Regions from separate parts of the Streptomyces sp. YIM S03343 genome, predicted to be linked through region 1. Evidence: riboswitches for the same ligand, from Rfam matches in the RefSeq annotation. Region 1 holds a riboswitch; each other region holds the start of a gene.

Region 1 (7,452 bases):
CCAGCAGCAGCCGTACCCGCATGTCCTCGACGCTGCGCCCCTCCCGGGCCGCGCGCCGGGTCGCCTCCAGGGCCGCCTCGGCCTCCCCCAGCCGCGCCTTGAGCCGCCGGCTCTCGCTCTCCGCAGCGGACAACTGCGCCTGCACCTCCGCCCGTACGGCCTCGGTCTCGCCCGCCGCCTTGCGCAGCGCGGCCTCGCCGCGCTTGACGTCACTGAGCGCCGCGCGCAGCTTGCGGTGCAGCGCGTCGCCCTCCTTCTTGGCAGCGTCCAGCTCGGCGCGCAGCCGCTCCGTCTCCGACCGGGTCTGCTCCCGGGCCCGCTCCAGTTCCTCGCGCAGCCGCTCCAGTTCGGCCCGGCTCTCCTCATCGGCCCGCTCGGCGTCGGCCCGCTGGGCCTCCTCACCGGCCGCGGTCACCAGCTTCACCCAGTCGGCCGGACGCAGCACATAGGCCGCCGCGGCCACATCGAGCGGATCGGCGGCCGGAGGCGGCGCGCCGGAGTCCAGGGCGCCGCACAGCTCCGGCTGGGCCTCCCTGAGCTTCTCGCCGATGCGCTGGCGGAACAGCGGGTCGGTCTCCAGCGCCGCCGCCATCGCGTTGCCCGCGAACTTCGCCCGGCGGTTCGGGGCGAACCGGGCGTACTGCCGCAGCTGCGCGGGCAGCTCGGCCACCGTCAGCCCGCCGAAGCCGTCCGAGACGATCTGCACCACCCTGTGGCGCACTCCGTCGGGCAGCGGACGGTCGAGCGCCTCCGCGGCGCCGTCGTCCGGCTCCGCACTCGGTGTCTCCACCATCCGTCACCACCCATGACTCTGACGTACCCCCTGCGAGGGGCCGTCCGCGGGGGCCGCTCCTGTCAGGAGCCGGCGCCCGGCCTGTCCACCAGTTCCACCTGATCCACGGCGTTGCACCAACGGCACCGCACCGACTCGATGGTCTCACTGACCACCTCGCGCTCCTCGACCTTGGGCTCACCGGCCAGGTCGAGGTGCACGTACTCGACCACCTTGGAGGATCGAGTCACGTCGAAACGGGTGAGATTGCCGCACAGTGTGCAGCGCCACCGCGTCGTGGCGGTCGGCAGGGGAACCGTCATCAGGGCTGTTCGCCTTCCTTCTCCAGGTCCGGGGACCGTCTCGGTGTCCAGTGACCAGTGTCTGTTTACGGCCGGTTGCCCAGCGCGTGTGGCTCGTAACCCTACGGCCTGGCAGGTACCCGCCGCCCATCCGTCCATGGCGGCGAGGCGGCCCGTGTCACTGCGTCCCGTTACGTCATGCTCTGTGTCCATGATCGGCAACTGGAGCAACCCGGCCGGCAGGGCGCTCAGGGCGCTGCACCGCACCCCGGCACCGATGACGCACGGGCTGATCGCCGTGTGCGTCCTGGTCTTCCTGACCGGCCCGGCCTCCGGCCTGAACCCGGCCTACGGCTCCGGAACGGCGCTGCTCACCGCCCGGCGCACCTATTTCCGGCGCTGGGGCGTGATCCCGGCGGACCTCTTCGCCAGCACGGCCCGCGAGGCCCTCACCCCGGTCACCGCGCTCTTCGTGCACGGCAGCTGGGTGCATCTGCTGGGCAACATGCTCTTCCTCTACGTCTTCGGCGCGATGACCGAGGCACGGATGGGCCGGGTGCGGTTCGCGCTGTTCTACGTCGGCTGCGGCTGCCTCGCCATACTGGGCTACGCCGCCGCGAACTCCGCCTCCGGGCAGTCCCTGGTCGGCGCGTCCGGGGCGATCTCGGCGGTGCTCGGCGCGTTCCTGTACCTGTTTCCCGGGGCACGGGTGACCAGTGTCTTCCCCTTTCTCCTCTTCCTTCCGCTGCGGCTGCCCGCCTGGGTCGTGCTGCCCTTCTGGGCGGCTCTCCAGTGGCTGGCGGCCCAGCGTGCGCCCCAGGGGCCCGGCGTCGCCTACCTCGCCCATCTGGTGGGCTTCTCGCTGGGCTTCTGCTACGCCTGGGTGCGGTTCGGGCGTACGACTAGAGTGAAGGCCGCGTCAGCTCCAGCTCCAGCTCCAGCTCCAGCTCCAGCTCCAGCTCCCGAGGGAGAGAACCAGCCGTGATCACCGCGATCGTCCTCATCAAGACCAGCGTGGACCGGATTCCCGAGATCGCGGAATCGATCGCCGCGTTGGACTCCGTCAGTGAGGTGTTCTCCGTGACGGGGACATATGACTTGATCGCGATGGTTCGGGTGCGGGAGCACGAGGAGCTGGCGTCGGTCATCCCGGGGCGGATCAGCAAGATTCCCGGGGTGGAGGCGACGGATACCCACGTGGCGTTCCGGACGTACTCCCAGCATGACCTGGAGGCTGCGTTCTCCATCGGGCTGGACAACTGAGGGGCCTCAGGAGGCGGGGGCGCGGGTGCGGTCGCGAGTGCGGGTGCGCTGTGGCTTGTCGCGCAGTTCCCCGCGCCCCTAAGGAGTCAGCCTCACCCTTGGTTTGACGTGACCGTCTCTCCCTTTACGGGGACGCAGCGGCCGTCCTTTGTTTCGTAGGTCCACTTGGCGCCGGTCGTCACCAGTTCCTTCACTGCCGTGAGGAAGCGGGTGACGTGTTCGTCGGGGGTGCCTGCGCCGAAGCTGATGCGGATGGCGTTCAGGGGGCTTTCCGTGGCGCCGCATTCGTCGGCGGGGTCGGGGGCCGTGCCCAGGAGGGTGCGGAGCAGGGGGTGGGCGCAGAAGAGGCCGTCGCGGACGCCGATGCCGTACTCCGCGGAGAGGGCCGCCGCGAAGTGGGAGCTGTTCCAGCCGTCGACCACGAAGGACACCACACCGACCCGCGGGGCGTCGTCGCCGAACAGGGACAGCACCGTGACCTGGGGAATCTCGGCGAGGCCCGCGCGGACCCGGGTGACCAGCCGCTGCTCCCGGGCGACCAGCGAGCCGAAGCCCGCCTCGGTGAGCGCCGTACAGGCGGAGGCGATGGAGTAGGCGCCGATGACGTTCGGTGAACCGGCCTCGTGTCGGGCGGCGCTGTCGTGCCATTCCACGACGACCTTGCCGTCGGCACCACGGGTGACCCGGCGGCTGGCGCCGCCCCCGGCGAGGTAGGGGTCGGCGGCCTTCAGCCAGTCGGCGCGGCCCGCCAGCACCCCGGAGCCGAACGGGGCGTAGAGCTTGTGGCCGGAGAAGGCGACCCAGTCGACGTCGAGATCACGCACCGACACGGGGTGGTGCGGGGCGAGCTGGGCGGCGTCCAGGACGATCCGGGCGCCGTGCGCATGGGCGGCGGCGGCCAGCTCGCGCACCGGCCACAGCTCACCGGTGACGTTCGAGGCGCCGGTGACACAGACCAGGGCCGGGCCGTGGGGATCGCGGCCGGCGAGGGCGCGCTGAAGGTTCTCGACGGCCTCGCCGGGGCTGCGCGGGGCGTCGAGGACGGTGAGGCGGGCGTTCTGCCAGGGCAGCAGGGCGGCGTGGTGCTCGGTCTCGAAGACGTAGACCTGGCAGTCCGCGGGGAGCGCGGCGGCGAGCAGGTTGAGGGAGTCGGTGGTGGACCGGGTGAAGATCAGCTGGTCGTCGGGGCGGCAGTCGAGGAACCCGGTGACGGTGCGGCGGGCGTTCTCGAACAGCTCGGTGGAGAGCTGGGAGAGGTGTCCGGCGCCGCGGTGGACACTGCCGTAGTACGGCGCGTAGGCGGCCACGTCGTCCCAGACCCGCTGGAGGGCGGGGGCGCTGGCCGCGTAGTCGAGGGCGGCGTAGGTGACGGAGCCGCCGGTGACGAGCGGCACGGTGACGTCGCGCCCCAGCACGGGGAGCGGGGTACAGGGGGGCTGATCGGCGGCGGCGCTGGGGGCGGTGGTGGCGGGGGCGGTGGTGGCGACAGTGGCGGCGGACATGGCTCAACTCCCGTGAGACAGGCGGGCATCACCACGCGAGCGCAGGCGGCCGACGTCGGACGGCGCGCGGGAAACGGCGACCGCGGGACCGGCACGGACGGCTCGGGCGGGGTGATGTCGAAGGGCGAAAGGGCGAAAGGGCGATACGGGACGCGGAGACCGGGCTCCGCTGTCCGTGTGCCTGTCGTCGGATCTCCCGCCGCCCGCCGAGAGGTCGGGCTGTACGGGTGTCCCCAATCCCCCGGACGGACTGAGCCGGAAGAAGAGGTGACGACAAGGCCTGGGGCCTGTGCACCCGATGGTTGTCGCGGAGAGGGCGGTCACCGCCAATATCCACGACCTGATCGGCCGGACAGGCCTAGCGCATTCGCTTGCTCACAGAAGGCTCCCTCGTGACCAGGACCCCTGGTGCCTCACTCAGGGACTGAGTGCGAGGGGTCCGCGCTTGCCGAGGGCTTCGCTGCCGACGGCCTGGTCTTCACCCGGGGCACCCCGCCACGGACGGAGGGTTGCCGGACAGCCGGCCGGGGCCTGATGGCTGTCGCTCATGACCTGGCCGTCATCCTGCCACATGATCGGCGACGCACAAGGGCGCAGTCCGTATGCCGGACTGCGCCCCCTGTGACCTCGTTCGACTCGTACGACTCGTACGACTCGCGCGCCTCAGGCGTGACTGGCTGCCACCCAGCGTTCCAGGGTGCGCCGTGCCGCGCCCGAGTCGATGGACTCGGCGGCCTTCGCCATCCCGGCCGCCAGCTGCTCGGCGAGCGGCGCGTCCGTGGGGTCGAGGGCCGCGAGGGCGGCGGCCGAGTTGAGCAGCACCGCGTCCCGTACGGGGCCCTGTTCGCCGTTCAGCAGACGGCGTGCGACATCGGCGTTGTACGACGGGTCGCCGCCGCGCAGCGCCTCCACCGGTACCCGCTCGATGCCGACGTCACGCGGGTCGAAGGTCTGCTCGGCGACCTTGCCGTCGCGGACGGTCCACACGTGCGAGGTGGAGGTCGTGGTCAGCTCGTCGAGGCCGTCGTCGCCGCGGAACACCAGGGAGGAGTTGCCGCGGTCGGCGAGGACGCCCGCGATGATCGGCGCCATGCGCGGATCGGCGACGCCGATCGCCTGGGCCTTCACCTTGGCCGGGTTGGTCAGCGGGCCGAGTGCGTTGAACACCGTACGGATGCCCAACTGGCCGCGGGCCGCGGCGACATGACGCAGCGCCGGATGGAACTTCACGGCGAAGCAGAAGGTGATGCCGGCTTCCTCGGCGACCTCGGCGACCCGCTGCGGGGTGAGATCGAGGTTGACGCCGAGCTTCTCCAGGACGTCGGAGGAGCCGGAGGCGGAGGAGGCGGCCCGGTTGCCGTGCTTGACGACCTTGGCGCCGGTGCCCGCGACGACGAGCGCCGACATGGTGGAGATGTTGACCGTCTTCGCGCCGTCGCCGCCCGTGCCGACGATGTCGACCGTACGGCCGGACACCTCGATGACGTTGGCGTGCTCGTACATCGCCCGGACCACGCCGGTGATCTCCTCGACGGTCTCGCCCTTGGCCCGCAGGGCCACCACGAATCCGGCGATCTGCGCGTCGGTCGCCTCGCCCCGCATGATCCGGTCCATCGCCCAGGCGGTCGCGTCGGCGCTCTGGTCACGGCCGTCCAGCAGGGCGTTCAGTACCTGGGGCCAGGAACGGCCCGCCGCGGTGTCGCCTCCAGCGGGGGTCACAGCGCTCATCAGCCGCTCCTGGGTGTGTCATCGACAGCGTGTGACCCCACCCTATCCACCTGCGGGGACGGCCGAGGGCCCCGTCCGGACAGCGGATGCTGTCGGCGGACGGGGCCCTCGGCCGTGGCGTGGCGAAACGCAGCGATCAAGCGATCAAGCGATCCGGCGATCAGTGGTGGCCGTGGCCGCTCGTGATCTCCTTGTACTCCTCGACGGTCGGCTTCGGGATCTGGTTGTACTCGCCGTAGTACGCCTTGCTGAGCTTGGCGCGCAGCTTCACCGAGCCCTTCACCTTGCGTACGACGCCGTTCTCGTCGACCGTCGGGCCGACCTGGGCGGGCACGTACTGGTCGTGCGCGGTGAGGGTGTGCAACTGCTCCTGGCTGAGCGGCTCGTGGACCTCGATGAACTCGCCGTGCGGCAGGCGCTTGATGATGCCGGTCTCCCGGCCGTGCAGCACCTTGTCGCGGTCACGGCGCTGGAGGCCGAGGCAGATCCGCTTGGTGACGAGGAACATGAGCACCGGTCCGACGAAGACGAAGATCCGGACGAACCAGGTCACCGCGTTGATCGACAGGTTGAGGTGGGTGGCCCACAGGTCGTTGCCGCCGCCGATCAGCAGGGTGAAGTACACCGTCAGCCAGGCGACACCGAACGCGGTGCGCGTCGGGGCGTTGCGCGGGCGGTCCAGGATGTGGTGCTCGCGCTTGTCGCCGGTGATCCAGGACTCGATGAACGGGTAGACCGCGATCGCGACCAGGACCAGCGGGAAGATCATCAGAGGGATGAACACGCCCAGGACGAGCGTGTGGCCCCAGAAGTTGACCTCCCAGCCCGGCATGAAGCGGATCAGACCCTCGGAGAAGCCCATGTACCAGTCGGGCTGGGCGCCGGTGGAGACCTGGTCCGGGCGGTAGGGGCCCATGGCCCAGATCGGGTTGATCTGCGCGACCGCGGCGATGGCCGCGATGACACCGAAGACCAGGAAGAAGAAGCCTCCGGCCTTGGCCATGTAGACGGGCAGCAGCGGCATGCCGACGACGTTCTTGTTCGTCTTCCCGGGGCCCGCGAACTGCGTGTGCTTGTGGTAGAAGACCAGGATCAGATGGCCGACCACCAGGCCGAGCATGATGCCCGGCAGCAGCAGGATGTGGACCGAGTAGAAGCGGGCCACGAAGTCGCCGCCCGGGAACTCGCCGCCGAAGAGGAAGAACGAGAGGTACGTGCCGACGATCGGCGTGGACAGGACGGCGCCCTCCATGAACCGGACGCCGGTGCCGGACAGCAGGTCGTCGGGGAGCGAGTAGCCGGTGAAGCCGGTGAACATGCCCGTGACGAGCAGCAGGAAGCCGAACAGCCAGTTGACCTCACGCGGCTTGCGGAACGCGCCGGTGAAGAAGACACGCATCATGTGCACGAACATGCCTGCGATGAAGATCAGCGCGGCCCAGTGGTGGATCTGCCGGATGAGCAGACCACCGCGCACGTCGAAGGAGATGTGCAGGGTCGAGTTGAACGCCTCGGACATCAGCTGGCCCTGGAGCGGGACATAGCTGCCGTGGTACACGACCTCGTTCATCGAGGGGTGGAAGAACAGCGTCAGATACACACCCGTGAGGATGAGGATGATGAAGCTGTAGAGGCAGACCTCGCCCAGCATGAACGACCAGTGGTCGGGGAAGATCTTGCGCATGTTGGCCTTGGCCAGGGAGTAGATCCCCAGTCGGCCGTCGGCCCAGTCGGCCACCCGCTCCCCCGCGGGCGCCGTGTCGCGCGAGCGGCCCTCCGCGTTGTCGCCGGCCGTGTTCGTGTTGGTCGGTGCAGTACTCATCCGCGCTCCCAGAAGGCAGGACCGACGGGCTCCTCGAAGTCGCCGAGCGCCTGGAGAAAGCCC
Region 2 (7,452 bases), 6.3 Mb from region 1:
CGGCCGAAAGTACCCGCCTGGAGGGCGATCAGCTTCAGGTCGACCATGGGCCCGACCACCATGAACGCCAGCCGCGCGACCGGCGAGAAGCCGGTGAGCGAGGCCGCGAGGAACGCGTCGGCCTCGGAACACACCGCGAGCAGGATGGCGAGCGCGGCCAGGAACAGTACCCCGAGCCAGGGTGAGCCGGAGAACATGTCGAGTACGGACCGCGGGACCGTGACATTGAAGGTGGCCGCCGCCATAGCGCCGAGGACCAGGAAGCCGCCCGCGTGCAGGAAGTCGTGCTGGAAGGCGTGGCGAAACTCCGTCCAGCGGCTGTGTCCGTGCTGGTGTCCTTCGTGGCGTACGGTGGGCCGCAACCACTCTTCCCGGCCCAGCCAGAGCCACAGCCAGCCCATCACGGCCGCGGTGGCGAGCGAGGCGAGCAGGCGGGCCAGCACCATGGCCGGACTGTTGGGGAAGGCGATGGCCGTGGTGGTCAGCACGACTGGGTTGATGGCGGGTGCCGAGAGCAGGAACGCGAAGGCGGCGGCCGGGGTGACTCCCCGGCCGATGAGGCTGTTCGCGACCGGTACGGAAGCGCACTCGCAGCCGGGCAGAACGACTCCGGCGATCCCGGCGGCCGGGACGGCGAGCGCGGGCCGCTTCGGCAGCATCCGCTGGAACACCCGCGCCGGCACGAACGCGTTGATCGCCCCGGACACAGCCGTACCGAGCAGCAGGAAGGGCGTCGCCTGCACCGTGATGGCGAGGCACACGGTCCGCCATGCCTGGAACGCCGGCGCGTCCCCCCACAGGCCCATGACGACGACTGCCGTACCGGGGAGGACGGCTGCTCCGAGCAGCAGCAAAGGCCAGTATCGGGGCCAGCCGCGTCCGGGGGCGGCGTCGGTGGCCGTGACGGCCGCTGTGGCCGCGTATGACCCCGCGGCCCGTTCGTGTGTCTTTTGCACGCCGACTCCGAATGTCCGATGGCCGAACAGAAGATAGCGGGCGTCGAGCCGGTTCTGCGAATCAGCTTAGGAGTTGTACGCGTCCGTCGACGTTCGACGGCGGAAGGACACTGAGCCGACCCGGTTGTCCGCGGTTCGCGGCGCGAGCGCCCTCTTCTCCTCGATGCAGCCGTGGCACCAGATCAGCAGCGCGGCCGCCCAGATGACGGCGAAGGAGTACGACGACGTAGCCGACGAGAGAACAATCAGACGGACAGCGGCCGCTGGCCGGCGGAGACCAGCTTGCGAGTCGCGTTGTCGACGACGGCGATGTGGTCGACGTCGAAGACGTGCCGCATGCCGGGGACGTACGTGGTGCCGCCGAGGCCGGCACCGAGGCGCCCTGGCTGCCCCTCTCGACGAAGTGCTACGTACCGGCTGTGCGCCCGAGCCGACAGCGTCCCGCACGCCCGACATGCGGCCCCTTCCACGGCCGTCCGGTCCCGCACTCCCGCACCACCAACTCGCCCTCGGAAACAACATTTTCGATCACGACACCCCGACCTGGTGGACCCACAGGTCCTGGAGGAGCGCTTCAGCAACGGCCGTTCATGATCGCGGATTTGTGACCCTCCGTGGCCTGGCGCTGAGGGCCGCACATGCGGTCAGACCGAGGGGCCGCATGGCGCGTCCATTCCGCCACCGTCCTGTGGCCCGCGGAGTCGCGCCCAGGGGCCTGTCGGCCCCGCGGACGGTACAGCAAGCCCCTACGCGGTAGGGGTATCCCGGGCCAGGATTGAATGTGCACTCTTGTGCAGGCGTGCACGCGGAGTGGCAGAGAGGAGGCGTACGGAGATGGCCACAGCCCTCGGGCGTGTTTCGCCGGTGGTCCAATCGCCCGGCTACCACGACCAGAAGGCCGATCATCTGTCCCGGCTGCGCAAGATCGAGGGCCAGGTGCGCGGTGTGACGCGGATGGTCGACGAAGAGCGGCACTGCATCGATGTCGTCACCCAGATAAGTGCCGTCACCCGTGCACTCCAGGAGGTCGCCCTGGGTCTGCTCGACGAGCACGCAAAGCACTGCGTCCTGGACGCGGCCCGCTCCGACCCGGCCGAGGCTGAGACGAAGCTGGGCGAACTCGCCCTCGCCATGCGCCGGTTGACACGCATGTGATCGAGTACAACTGAGCTGGCCTCGATGCGATGCGGTAACTGCGGTGCTCCTGCGCGGGTCTCGCTGACGTGTTCGGGGCAGGTCTTGATTCGGCAGGGAGGGTTGCGGGGACCGTTGCCGCTTGCGCAGATGGCGCGGATGCCGTCGGCGAGCGGCTCACGGGTGTGGATCTCCAGCCGGACGCACGGCTGCTGCGGATCGGCGTTCATCGGCCCGCCCGGTGGAGCAGCGCGGTGTCGGGCCGCCAGCCCAGCTCGGGCGCGATCAGGTGCCGTAGGTCGTGACGACGTTGCCGCTGAGCAGGTTCAGGCCGTGCTCGGCGGCCCACCGGACCGAGCGCAGACTGCTACCGCCGTACCAGATGCGGTCCACCAGGCCGGGGTTGTGCGGTTGCAGCCGCGGCCGCCGGGTGTTGCCCGGCGACTGGATCACCGCGTCCGGGCCGCCGAGGTAGTCGCCGCGCAGGCTGTCGATGACGCGGACGATCCTGCCGTAGGACAGGTCGAAGCTGCGCCAGTCCCCGTCGTACACCAGGTCGCCGAGGAGTTCGGCATGCGGCATGCCGGTGCTGAAGCCGGCCTGGAGCCGGCCGCGGGACAGCACGTCGGCCAGCGCCAGGTCCTTGGCGAGCCGGAACGGGCTCTCGTACCCGATCGGGATGACTGCGGTCCCCAGCTCGACCCGTTCGGTGCGCTGGCCGGCCGCTGCGAGGAAGACCGCGGCCGAGCCGACACCGTGCTCGAGATGACGTTGCCGGATCCAGGCGCCGTCGAAGCCCAGCCGTTCGCCGTACTCGAACAGCTGCAGCGTCTCCTCCAGGCCGGTGTACGGGTCGTCGTCGGCGAAGTTGCCCGGCGTGAGAAAGGCCAGCGAGCTGATTGCAGGGATGCTCATGCGGTGTTCGTCCCTCTTGGTCGGGGTCCTCTCGGTGGCGCCGGGTACTCAGGAGCCGCCTCGCTCGCGGGGGATCTTCTCCCCGGCCTCGATCGCCACGGGCAGCCGGTTCTCGGCCGGCGGCAGCGGGCAGGTGGCCAGGTCGGTGTAGGCGCACGGCAGGTTCGTCGCCCGGTTGAAGTCCAGGACGACCGTGCCGTCGGCTGCGGGCGGGCCGAGAGCGAGGGCCCGGTTGGCCCCGTAGGTGGTGACCCCTGAGGTCGCGTCGGTGAACAGCACCAGCAGACTGCCCTGGCTGTGTCCGGGGAACGCGGTCAACGCCAGAGGCCGTCCGTCCAGCTCGAACTCCACCCGGCCCGGCGCGTCGTACACGTGCTCCAGGCCCTCGACCGCCGCGCCCACGGTCGTCGGTCGTGGCTCGTCGAATGCCGTGTAGCGGCCGGTCACCGCCCAGCGGGGATGCGGGGCGTAGGCGGGAGTGCCGGTGAAGGCGGTGCGCAGCGGGGTGTCCGGGTGCCGGGGACGGACGATGTCGTGTCCGCCGCGCTTGGCCACCTCGATCACGGCGTCGCCCCAGACCGCGTCGACTTTGCCGCGCTCCGGGAGCACCCCGAAGCGGTGCTCGCCACGGACGGGGGTTCCGTCCACGACCAGTTCCTCATCCTCGTCGAGGACCACGACGACCCCGTCGGCGCCGGTCGACCAGGCACCCGGAGCGTCCGGGAAGCGCTGTGGCTCGTCACCGAGCCAGTGCAGGCCGGTGACGGCGAGGAACCCGTGCGGGTCGGCGAGTCGTGCCTCCTGCCGGGTGTGCCATTCCTCCCAGTCGCGGGTGAACGCGGACAGGTCTGCCATGGTGCCCTGAACGGTCATGCGTGCTCCTTCGCTTCCAGCGGTTCGTATGCGGCCGTGGAGTGACGGCCGCCGGGGATCGCCGCGAGCAGTTCACGGGTGTACTCGTGGCGGGGGCGGGTGAAGAGCTCGTCGGTGGTACCCGTCTCGACGATGCGGCCGGCCCGCATGACGGCGACCTCGTGCGCGATCTGGCGTACGACGGCGAGGTCGTGCCAGATGAACAGGTACGCCACCTCGGTGTCGGCCAGCAGGTCGAGGACCTGGGCCTGGACGGAGACATCGAGCGCGGACACCGGCTCGTCGCAGACCACCAGGTCGGGGAAGAGCGCCAGGGCGCGGGCGATCGCGACGCGCTGCCGCTGGCCGCCGGACAGTTCCGCCGGGCGGCGCTCCAGCGTCGACGTGATGCGGTTGGTGGCCAGCACGGTCGTGGCGATCGCCAGGCCGGGCAATGCGGCGAGCCATCAGGCGTTGCCCAGGTAGTTGCGGCCGTCGGAGATCAACGTGCCCCATTCCGGCGCGGGGGGTGGCGCCCCGTAGCCGAGGAAACTCAGTGACGACACGGCCAGGACGGAGGTGCCGAAGTCGAGGGTGGCCAGGACGATCACCGGGCCGGCCGCGTTGGGCAGTACGTGCCGGCCGAGGACCGAGTACCAGTGGGCCCTGCACGAGCGGGACGCCTCGACGAACACCGCCTGTCGCACCCGCAGCACCTCCGCGCGCGTCACCCGGGCGAAGGCTGCGACGCCAGCGGCCCCGACCGCGACGGCGACCTTCACTGTTCCGTAGCCCAGCGCCGTGACCAGCGCCAGGGACGGAACAGCGCCGGGATCGACAGCAGTACGTCGACGAAGCGCATCAGCACGTCGTCCACCCAACGGCCGACGAAACCGTCGGCCAGGCCGAGCAGACCGCCGACCACGAAGGCGACCGCCACTGCGATGAGCGTGGCCTTCAACGACAGCTGCGCACCGTGCACCACCCGGGAGAACAGGTCGCGTCCCAGCTCGTCGGTACCGAACCCGCACCGTGAGCGGATCGACCACCGTGGTGCTCTCCACACCGCTGAGATACCCCTGAGCCAGCGTCCCCAGGGCGCCGAGCCTCGGCACCGCGTCGAAGTTGTCCTTGACCGCCTGCGCGGTCAGCGGCGTCCCGTCGCTGAAGGTGACACCGGATCTTAGGTGGAAGGTGAAGGTCGTCGTGTCCGTGCTGATGTCCCAGCTCTTCGCCAGCCACGGCACGATCTTGCCGGTCTTGGGGTCCTGGTCGGTCAGGGAGTCGACCACCTGGCGCAGCGAGTAGACGGTGTCGTTGCTGGCGACCTGCTGCGGATCCACGCAGCCGGCGTTGGAACCCACCGCGAAGGTCAGCGTGCCGCCGGACCTGGCCTGGCTGCTGCCACTGCCGGACGAGCATGCGGTCAGCAGCATACTGGTTGTCAGGAGTGCGGTCAGGGCCGCCCATCGGGCAGGGCGGGAATCCGGATGCGATATCACGGAATGAGTTCTCCTACTCGAACGCCGTCATTGCACTTGCCGCGAGGACAATGGAGATGCGTGGATGGCGTTGCTCCCGAGGAAGAGCGACACGGCTAAAGCGGAGTAAGGGGAAAAGATCAGGAGTTTGCGCGGGCGTCAAAACCAGCGGTGTACGTCCTCGGACGGCCGACGGGACGAAGTCAGTCCTGACACAGGCAGCTGGTGGTGCGCTGCAGGTCGATGTGGCGTCGGCGGGAGAATCGGGAGAGAACCGCCGCAGCGATGGAGGGACTTGAGATGCTGCTGTGCCGCACGCTCATTCCTCCATGTTCCAGGCCCCTGCCGCAGGGCCACGCGCTTGCCGGGTCGGCGACCCGGCCGGGCTTTCACCTGGAGCACCCCACCGCGTCGGAGGGTTGCCGGTCAGCAAGCCAGGGCTTGATGCTGACACTCAATGCCAGTTGAAACTTTACCGATCGCCGCCGTAGCTCGTCAATGTCGAGAGGTGAGTCGGAAAACTCACGGCGGCGCGTCGAGTGTGGCGGATCGAGGCTCCGATGTAGATCCAGGTGCTGGGGAATGTCCTGATGATCCACCGCGCCGCGGCTGTTTCGGAGTCACGAGAACGCTGTCCGTTCGTTCAGCGGCTGACGAGCAGGCCCCGGCTGCGCAGTACCCACCGTCCAGCGGGCTGAAGATCAGCAGGTCGATGGCGATACCGACGAGCAGGATCAAGAAGATGGCCAGGAACACCTGCGGCATGCTCGAGTTGTTCCGCCCGTTCTCCAGCAACTGGCCGAGTCCGACGCCCAGATCGGGCGAGGACGCGATGATCTCGGCGGCCATGAGCGAGCGCCACGAGAACGCCCAGCCCTGCTTCAGCCCTGCCAGATATCCGGGCAGCGCCCCCGGCATCACGATGTGCCAGGCCCCGCGCAGCCCGGTCGCGCCCAGCGTCCGTCCGGCGCGCAGGAACAGCGGCGGGATCTGGTCGACGCCCGCGACGAGGCCGTTGGCGATGGACGGGACCGCACCGAGCAGGATCACGGCGTACATCATTGAGTCGTTCAGGCCCAGCCAGATCACGGCGGGCGGCACCCAGGCCACCGACGGCAGCGACTGCAGACCGGACAGGACCGGGCCGATGGCCGCTCGCACGAACCTCACCCGGGCGACCAGCAGGCCCAGCGGCGTCCCGATGACGAGCGCCAGCAGGAAGCCGAGCAGACCGCGCGAGACGCTCGTCCAGATGTAGCCGACCAGCGTGCCCTGCAGCCAGGCGTCACGTAGCTCGCCCCACACGTCGGACGGCGAGGGCAGCTTGTAGTCGGGAGCGACCTTTGCCCACACCAGCAACTGCCAGACCACCAGCACCAGTACGACGGCGGTGACGGGCGGCAGCACCTTGCGTATCAGCGTCTCGCGCAGCGGTGTACGACCGGCCTGCACCGAGTCCAGCGCGTCGAGCCCGGCCTCCAGACCCGTCAGATCGTGCGGATCCCGGGGCTCCCCGGCTCCGGGAGAGCCGTCCTTCTCGATGTCGGCACCGGTGTCAGTGCTGGCCATGGCGGCGGATCTCCCCACGCAGTTCTTCGGTGATCTCGACGGACAGCTCGGCGACCGCGCTGTCCTCGATGCGGCGCGGCTGCGGAATGCCGACCGTCCACTCCCGGGCGATGCGCCCCGGCCGCGAGGAAAGCAGCACTACGCGCTCTGCCAGCCGCACGGCTTCCCGCACGTTGTGCGTCACGAACAGCACCGACAGACCTGTTTCGCGCCAGATGCGGGTCAGCTCGTCGTGCAGTACGTCACGGGTGATCGCGTCAAGGGCGGCGAACGGCTCGTCCATCAGCAGCAGTCGGCTGTCCTGGGCCAGCGCACGGGCCAGCGCGACGCGCTGTCGCATACCTCCGGACAGTTCGTGCACCCGCTTGCGGTAAGCGCCGTGCAGCCGTACGAGGTCCAGCAGCCGTTCCGCCTCCTGCCGGCGCTCCGGCTTGGCGACCCCGCGCAGCTTCAGCGCGAGTTCTATGTTCTTGCCCGCGGTCAGCCACGGGAACAGCGCGTGTTCCTGGAACATCAGGGCGGGCCGGCCGTCCGTGCTGATGGAG
Region 3 (7,452 bases), 6.4 Mb from region 1:
GTTCGCGGTGGCCAGGAACTCCTTGGCCCGGGAGTAGCGCTCCTCCTGCGGCAGGAAGCCTCCGCGACGGAAGTTCTCGCCGGTGAAGGCATCCCAGGAGGTGACGACGTTCCAGGCGGCCCGTCCGGCGGAGAGATGGTCGAGGCTGGCGAACTGGCGGGCCACCTCGTAGGGCTCGTTGAAGGTGGAGTTGATGGTGCCGGTCAGCCCGAGGTGCTCGGTGACGGCGGCGAGCGCGGCGAGGATCGTGAAGGTGTCGGGTCGGCCGACGACATCCAAGTCGTATATTTTCCCGCCCTGTTCGCGCAGCCGCAGCCCCTCCGCGAGGAACAGGAAGTCGAACTTGGCGCGCTCGGCGGTCCGCGCGAAGTGCGCGAAGGAGCTGAACTCGATGTGGCTGCCGGCCTCGGGGGCGCTCCACACCGTGGTGTTGTTGACGCCGGGGAAGTGGGCGGCCAGGTGGATCTGCTTCAGCGGCTTACTCATGTCGTAGATCCCTCCGGCTCAGGCGTGCGCGGCAGCGGCGTAGCGGTTGGCGGGGCGGGACAGCCCGAGCAGCCCGCGCAGGGTGTCGGCCTCGTAGACGCGGCGGAAGACATCCCGGCGTTGGAGCTCGGGGACCAGGCCCTGTGTGATCGCCGGGAGGTCGTGACCGGTGACGGCGGGCCGCAGCCGGAAGCCGGACAGCCCCGATGACTGCAGTTCCTGCAGCAGATCGGCGAGTCGGGCGGGGGTGCCGGTGAAGATCCGGGCGTCGCTGGTGTACGGGTGTCCTGCGATGGCGTCCAGGCGCTGCTGGCGGGCCGCGGCCTCGGCGGGATCGTCGTCGAGGAAGACCACCAGGTCGCCGAAGATGTGCAGGGTCTCGTCGGAGCGGCCGGCCGCTGTCTGCTCGGTGCGGATCTCCTCGACGATGGCGCGGGCCTGGCCGGTGTCGTGCGGGGTGACGTAGCCGATGTCGGCGGCCCGGGCCACCAGCCGGTAGGGGATGGTCGCGTGGGCCAGAGCGCTGACGATCGGCTGGCCCTGGGGCGGGCGGGGCGTGATGGAGGGGCCCTTGACGCTGAAGAAGCGGCCCTCGAAGTCGATGTAGTGCAGCTTGTCCCGGTCGATGAAGCGGCCGGTGGCGACATCCCGGATCTCCGCGTCGTCCTCCCAGCTGTCCCAGAGCCGGCGCACGACCTCGACGTGGTCGGCGGCCTCGTCGAAGGCGTCGGCCACCACTTCCTGCACAGCAGGCGTGTCGTAGTCCTCTATGCGGAAATGCGGGAACGTACGACGCCCGAAGTGCGCGGCCTCGTTCTGGCGTGCCGTGATCTGTACGCGCAGCCCCGCGCGGCCGGTGCTCACATAGTCGAGGGTGGCGATCGCCTTGGAGATGTGGAACGGCTCCGTATGGGTGGCGACCACCGTCGGCACCACCCCTATGTGGTGGGTCAGCGGGGCGACCCGCGCGGCGATGAGGACGGCGTCCAGGCGGCCGCGGACCTGGTCGGTGCGGCCGTCGGGTTCGGTGAAGGACGAGGACTGAAGGCCGAGGGCGTCCTCGATGGTCACGAAGTCGAGCAGACCGCGCTCGGCCTCGGTGACGAGGTCGGTCCAGTAGGCGGCGGTGAGCAGTTCGCGGGGCCGGGCGACGGGCTCGCGCCAGGCGGCCGGGTGCCAGCCGGCGCCGTCGAGGGCGACGGCGAGGTGCAGAGGGGAGGGTGACGAGGACAAGGGAGGCGTGCCTTCCTGATCAGCCGTACGAGGGAGCCGGCCCCGTACGAAGGGTGCGGCTGCGAGGACAACGGACAACGGGTCAGGAGCAACAGAGCGCGCCGGCCACGCGCAGCAGGTCGATGTGCGGCCGGGAATACAGATGCAGGCGGCGGGGCGGGGCGGGTTTCACGGCGGGGTGACGGGACACGGGACGCATGTGCCTCACCTCCGCCCTTCCGGCCCGGCGACCCCGGGGTCTTGTCGGCCTCACGCTCGCGGACCCCTGAAGGGGCGCCGCTCACTCTTCAGCGAGCACAACAGCACGGCTATGCCTTTTCTTCCGGCTGTCCGGCTTCTTGTTCGTCCCGGCCTTGGCTTTCCGGCTGTCCGTCCGGCGTGCGGACGAGCGCGAACCGCGTACGGCGGCGCAGGGTGAACCCGATGGACTCGTAGAGCCGGATCGCGTGGGTGTTGCTCGCTGCGGCGTGGAGGAAAGGGGTCTCGCCGCGTTCCCTGATCCCCGCCGCGACCGCGCGGACCAGCCGGGTGGCCAGGCCCCGGCCGCGGTGCTCCGGGTGGGTGCAGACGGCGCTGATCTCGGTCCAGCCAGGCGGGCGGAGTCGTTCGCCGGCCAGGGCGACCAGGCGTCCGCGATCCCGGATGCCTAGGTAGGTGCCGAGTTCGACGGTACGGGGCAGGAAGGGGCCCGGCTGGGTGAGGGCGATCAGGTCGAGTATCTCGGGTACGTCGGCGGGCCCGAGCCGTACCGCTTCGGGTGCGGGTTCGGCGTACAGCGCGGTGTCGAGCATCTGGACGCCCTCAACGCTGTCCTCGGTCTCCCAGCCGCCGGGCACGGTCTGGACCGCGGTGACCGGGGTGACGGTGCCGGGTCCGACCAGTGCGGCCAGGTCGTCCCAGGCTCGGGGATCGGCGGGGTCTTCCAGGGCGGTGAACGGGGAGACGTCCGTGGGGTAGCGGGCAGCCCGGCCGACGCGCTCGGCGAGGTGGGCGTGCGGGCCGGTCAGCGCGGCCCAGGCGGCGTTGTCCAGGATGTGCGGTTCCGTCGGGCTCGGGGACGGGACGTGGTGGACGCTGGTGGACATGGCGGTGCGGAGTCTCCCCTGTCTGGAACGCTGCGGGGCGCGGCCGGGACTCCGCCGCGTCACGGCGGAGTCCGGTGGGCGGACGGCGGTCAGGAGTTGTCGAGCGGTAGGCCGGCCGGGTTGACCTCGGAGGTGGCGACGGCCTCGTTGGAGAGGTTGTAGGCGGCGAGCCACTTGGTGTACTGACCGTTCTTGATCAGGTAGTTGATCGCGTCGGCGATGGGCTTGGCGAGCCCGCTGTCCTTCTTGGTGGTCGCCGCGATCAGGCCCTGGAGCGTGGCGCCGGCCCCGGAGAACGTGCCCGCGCTGCGGGTCGGGTTGGGCGACTTGGCGGTCTGCGTGATGTGGTAGGCGACGCCCGGGTTGGCGGCGAAGTAGGCGTCGATCTTGCCGCCGGTCAGCGCCAGGTTGACGGCGTTCTTGCTGGCGTAGTTCTTGACGGTGAGGGTCTTGCCCTCCTTCTTCAGCTTGGTCTGCCACTCCAGGAGGATCTTCTCCTGGTTGGTGCCGTTGTCGACGGCGACGGTCTTCCCTGCGAGGTTCTCGTAGTTGCCGTCGAAGTTCCAGGTGCTCTTCTTGAGCACCTCGAAGCCGACGTTGTCCTTGCGGTAGGAGGCGAAGTCGTACTTCTTCTTGCGCTCCTCGGTGTCGGTGATGTTGGAGAAGGCCACGTCGACCTTGCCGCTGTCGATACCGACGAACATGTTCTCCCAAGTGGAGTTCTGCAGTTCGGGCTTGAGGCCGAGGACGGCGGCGACCAGGCGGCCGAAGTCGGGTTCGGCGCCGGTGAGGGTCTTCTGGTCCGAGCCGACGTACGCCAGCGGCGGGAATCCGTCGGGAAGGGCGCCGACGCCTATCTCCAGCTTGCCGCTCCTGCTGACCGACGCGGGCAGTTCGGCGCTGATCGACTTCACCTCGGCCACCTTGAGCGCGGTCTGCTCGGCGGCCCCGTTGGACCGCTCTCCCACGGTGACCGTGCCGGCTGCGTCGGTCGTGGTGGCGGCGTCACTGCTGCCCCCGCAGGCGGCGAGTCCGGCGGCGAGCGTGGCGATGGCTGTGCCTGCGGTCAGACCGCGGAGGAGTCGGCTGCGAAAGCTGAGGGTGCGCATGGCTGTCCTTGATGGTGAGCGGTGAGCAATGAGGTGGGGCAGGCGGCGGTCAGAGGACTTTGCTGAGGAAGTCCCTGGTCCGTTCGTGTTTCGGGTGGTCGAGGACTTCGGACGGCGGGCCCTGCTCGACGATCCGGCCGCCGTCGATGAACACGACCCGGTCGGCGACCTCTCGGGCGAAGCCGATCTCGTGGGTGACGATGACGAGGGTCGTGCCGCTCGTCGCCAAGTCCTTGATGACAGCGAGGACTTCGCCCACGAGCTCGGGGTCGAGGGCGGAGGTGGGTTCGTCGAAGAGGATCACGCCGGGCCGCAGGGCCAGGGCCCGCGCGATGGCCACCCGCTGCTGCTGGCCGCCGGACAACTGCCGTGGATATGCACCGGTCTTGTCGGCCAGGCCCACCCGGCCGAGTAGTTCCCGGGCCAGTTCCTGAGCCTCGGGCTTGGTGAGCTTCCCGGTCGCGACCGGGGCGGCGGCCACGTTGGCTAGCACGGTGAGATGCGGGAAGAGGTTGAAGTTCTGGAAGACGAAGCCGATACGGCTGCGCTGCGCCAGGATCGCACGCTCGCTCAGCTCCTTCAGCCTCCCCCGGCCTTCGGCCGGGGGGACCCCTGTCTCCCTTCGGTCGCCCTGGCGCTTCACGCCGATCAGCTCGCCGTTGACGCTGACGTAGCCGACCTCTGGCTTCTCCAGGTGGTTGATGACCCGCAGCAGCGTGGACTTGCCGGAACCGGACGGGCCGAGGATGACGGTGACCTCGCCGGGCCGTACGGTCAGGTCGACGCCGTCCAGAACCCGGTGGGCGCCGTACCACTTGTGCACGTCGTGCACCTCGACGGCGGCGGGCGCCGCCGTCGTCAGGATCTCGGCGGTCTCGGTGCTCATACGGCGGCCTCCCTGCGCGCCCGCTCCCGCAACTCCCTGAGGCCGGCGCGGAGTTTCTGCAACGGGGTCGGCGGCAGGGTGCGGGTGGCGCCCCGGGCGAAGTACCGCTCGACGTAGAACTGGACGACGGACACGGCACTGGTGAGGATCAGGTACCAGACGGTGGCGACCAGCAGCAGCGGCACGATGTCGCCGGGGTAGGTGCTGCCCATCGTCTGCACCGAGCCGAACAGGTCGAGCAGCGACACGTAGAACACCAGCGATGTGCCCTTGATCAGGCCGATCAGCTGGTTGACGTAGTTCGGGGTGATGGACCTGAGGGCCTGCGGGAAGACGATCCGGGTGAACTGGTAGGCCTTGGGCAGACCTAGGGCCGCGGCGGCCTCGTGCTGGCCCTGGTCGACGGAGAGGATGCCGCCGCGGACCACTTCGGACGCGTACGCCGCCTCGTTCAGGCTGAGGCCGACGACGGCGACCGCCATGTCGGTGGCGAGTTTCGACTCGTCGAAGGTGAAGAAGGCGGGCCCGAAAGGCACTCCGAGGCTCACCGTCTTGTACAGGGCACTGAAGTTGTAGAGGAAGATCAGCAGGACGATCAGCGGCACGGACCGGAACAGCCAGGTGTAGACCCAGGTCACGGCCCGCAGCACCGGATTCCCGGAGAGTCGCCCGAGCGCGAGCAGGATGCCGCCGAACAGCCCCAACACCGCGCTGAAGGCGGTCACTTCGAGGGTGATGACGAGCCCGTCGAGGATGGTGGGGCGCAGGAACCAGTAGCGGAAGCGGTCCCACTGGTAGAACGGGTTGGTCACCAGCCCGTGGGTGATCTGGGCGACCAGCACGAGCACGACGGCTGTGATGATCCAGCGGCCGGGACGCCGGAGCGGAAAGACCCGCTGCGCCGCAGAGGGCTTCGGCTCGGCGGGGGTGTCGGGGCGGGGGATCGCCTCGGCGGGCGGTGCTGATCCGGAGGACACAGCGATGCCCGGAGATTCACTCATGGTGGGCTCCAGCAGATTCGGTGACCCCGGACCGCGGAATGCGGCAGTACCGCGCCGAGCGGGAGCGGCTCGGCACGAGGCGACGCACGGGTGCACGCGGAACGGGGGCCGGGCGGGGAGAGGGCACACCGCGACAGCGGTGGTCGTCAGAGACTCAGAAAGCCGTCAGCCTTGGCAGAGGGCGCGACAAGCGGCCGTACACAGCGCGCTGTTGACGCGCAGCAGGTCGACGGAGCGGTCCGCGCACAGCAGGACGCGGCCGAGGCGGCGCCATGCGGCCGTCCCGTCAGCTGCGTACATCGCTGTCACCATCACTTCTCCGGCCCTGGGGCATCTCGGTCTGCGCCGCAAGTTAGGCATGTCCCGAAAGGAATGTCAATGCGAGTGACCACCAGGTGAGACCGCATACTCGGCGTTCTTGACGTCGTCGCGGAGCGCGCCGAAACTGACGTGGACGGTCACGATTGTCAGCGCCCACGGCGCGGGTTCACCCCGCTCATGTGGTCATCGGCCCCGGCCCGCTGACAGGCAACCCTTCCACCGCGACGGGGTGCCCCGGGTGACGACCGGGTCCCGCCGGCGCGGCGGGGCAAGCGTGGTCTCGCGTCTCGCGAGCCCCGGAGGTGGGACCGGTGGGAATGCCCTGGAACGGCTTGACGAGGCGCCTGCACATCGATCTGTTGCGTGTCTCCAGCGCTTACTGACCCGCCACCGGTCCGTTCGATCCGGACCGGTGCGACAAGCGCAGTCGCCCGGCATTCGGCCGCTGGTGCCCACAAGGCGGCGGTGGCTTCCTCGTTCCCCAAGGGAGAGTCATGCCCCAGACAGCTTCACGCAGTTCCAGCACGGACAACTCCAGTGGCTGTAACCAGAGTTCGTTCGCTGCGGGTCATCGCCCCGGAGCGGCCGTACCGTCCGCCTTCCCCCACCGCTTCCACAGCCGTATCGGCGTCGGTCCGGCCGGCGGCTTCTACCCGGCACCGCACCGCTATGAGCTGTTTCTGTCGGCGAGTTGTCCGCACTCGCTGTGCATCTCAATCACCCTCGACCTGCTCGGCCTGACGGACTCGGTCACCACCACATTCCTGGCACACCCCGCCGAGACGCCCGACGCCTTCACCGCACTGCGCCGTGCGTACGAGGCCACGGTCCATCACTACGACGGACCACTGACAGCACCCGCGCTGTGCGACCGGTGGAGCGGACGCATCGTCAGCAACCACACCCCCGACATCCTCCGCGACCTTGCGGGCCTGCTGTCCGGCCACGACGGGGCCTGCCCCTCCGCGCTGCGCCCGTCGGCCCTCGCCGCGGACATCGACGCCCTCCGTGACCTGCTGGAGCTGGACGTCACCCCGGCCGCCGAGGCCTCAAGGCGATCGGCGGCACTGGACCTGTTGGAGCGTCGACTCGCCAGGCAGCCCTATGTGCTGGGCGAGGATCTGACGGCCGCGGACGTGGACCTGTGGGTGGCGCTCGTCCATCTCGGCCCGGTCGGCACCCTCAGCTCGCACCCCCGGCTCCGGGACTACGTACGCCGTCTCGGCGCCCACCCCGCCTTCCGGGGCAGGGCGGACGCGGTGTCAGACGCGGCGTGAGCCCCAGGGCTCAGGTTCCCGTCGCGAGCGGTCGGGACGGATCCCGGGAGGACC

Evidence for each region. A riboswitch is a leader RNA that binds a small molecule or an ion and turns the genes downstream of it on or off. The one in region 1 is predicted to bind S-adenosylmethionine.
Region 2: it holds a riboswitch for S-adenosylmethionine, as region 1 does, so the genes downstream of both, ACSYGN_RS02375 (putative leader peptide) here and ACSYGN_RS30345 (aminotransferase class V-fold PLP-dependent enzyme) in region 1, are expected to answer to the same signal.
Region 3: it holds a riboswitch for S-adenosylmethionine, as region 1 does, so the genes downstream of both, ACSYGN_RS02320 (putative leader peptide) here and ACSYGN_RS30345 (aminotransferase class V-fold PLP-dependent enzyme) in region 1, are expected to answer to the same signal.

The regions. Positions count from the first base shown of each region.
Region 1 is NZ_JBPUKX010000001.1:6,865,279-6,872,730, reverse strand. Features, by position in the region: gene ACSYGN_RS30365 (NYN domain-containing protein) at 1-793, opposite strand, end outside; gene ACSYGN_RS30360 (hypothetical protein) at 856-1,095, opposite strand; gene ACSYGN_RS30355 (rhomboid family intramembrane serine protease) at 1,286-2,059, shown strand; gene ACSYGN_RS30350 (Lrp/AsnC family transcriptional regulator) at 2,056-2,337, shown strand; gene ACSYGN_RS30345 (aminotransferase class V-fold PLP-dependent enzyme) at 2,430-3,839, opposite strand; SAM riboswitch class IV at 4,276-4,392, opposite strand; gene trpD (anthranilate phosphoribosyltransferase) at 4,503-5,567, opposite strand; gene qcrB (cytochrome bc1 complex cytochrome b subunit) at 5,728-7,389, opposite strand; gene qcrA (cytochrome bc1 complex Rieske iron-sulfur subunit) at 7,386-7,452, opposite strand, start outside.
Region 2 is NZ_JBPUKX010000001.1:518,296-525,747, reverse strand. Features, by position in the region: gene ACSYGN_RS02420 (permease) at 1-956, opposite strand, end outside; gene ACSYGN_RS02415 (HoxN/HupN/NixA family nickel/cobalt transporter) at 1,202-1,426, opposite strand; gene ACSYGN_RS02410 (metal-sensitive transcriptional regulator) at 1,791-2,111, shown strand; gene ACSYGN_RS02405 (LLM class flavin-dependent oxidoreductase) at 2,376-3,005, opposite strand; gene ACSYGN_RS02400 (DUF1684 domain-containing protein) at 3,054-3,878, opposite strand; partial or broken gene ACSYGN_RS02395 (ATP-binding cassette domain-containing protein) at 3,875-4,261, opposite strand; gene ACSYGN_RS02390 (ABC transporter permease) at 4,325-4,639, opposite strand; gene ACSYGN_RS02385 (hypothetical protein) at 4,636-4,923, opposite strand; partial or broken gene ACSYGN_RS02380 (ABC transporter substrate-binding protein) at 4,868-5,359, opposite strand; gene ACSYGN_RS02375 (putative leader peptide) at 5,542-5,661, opposite strand; SAM riboswitch class IV at 5,691-5,800, opposite strand; partial or broken gene ACSYGN_RS02370 (ABC transporter permease) at 5,982-6,907, opposite strand; gene ACSYGN_RS02365 (ABC transporter ATP-binding protein) at 6,894-7,452, opposite strand, start outside.
Region 3 is NZ_JBPUKX010000001.1:503,525-510,976, forward strand. Features, by position in the region: gene ACSYGN_RS02280 (NtaA/DmoA family FMN-dependent monooxygenase) at 1-486, opposite strand, end outside; gene ACSYGN_RS02285 (LLM class flavin-dependent oxidoreductase) at 505-1,719, opposite strand; gene ACSYGN_RS02290 (putative leader peptide) at 1,802-1,918, opposite strand; gene ACSYGN_RS02295 (GNAT family N-acetyltransferase) at 2,028-2,804, opposite strand; gene ACSYGN_RS02300 (ABC transporter substrate-binding protein) at 2,894-3,913, opposite strand; gene ACSYGN_RS02305 (amino acid ABC transporter ATP-binding protein) at 3,963-4,799, opposite strand; gene ACSYGN_RS02310 (amino acid ABC transporter permease) at 4,796-5,800, opposite strand; gene ACSYGN_RS02315 (hypothetical protein) at 5,966-6,100, opposite strand; SAM riboswitch class IV at 6,257-6,402, shown strand; gene ACSYGN_RS02320 (putative leader peptide) at 6,439-6,504, shown strand; gene ACSYGN_RS02325 (glutathione S-transferase C-terminal domain-containing protein) at 6,616-7,398, shown strand.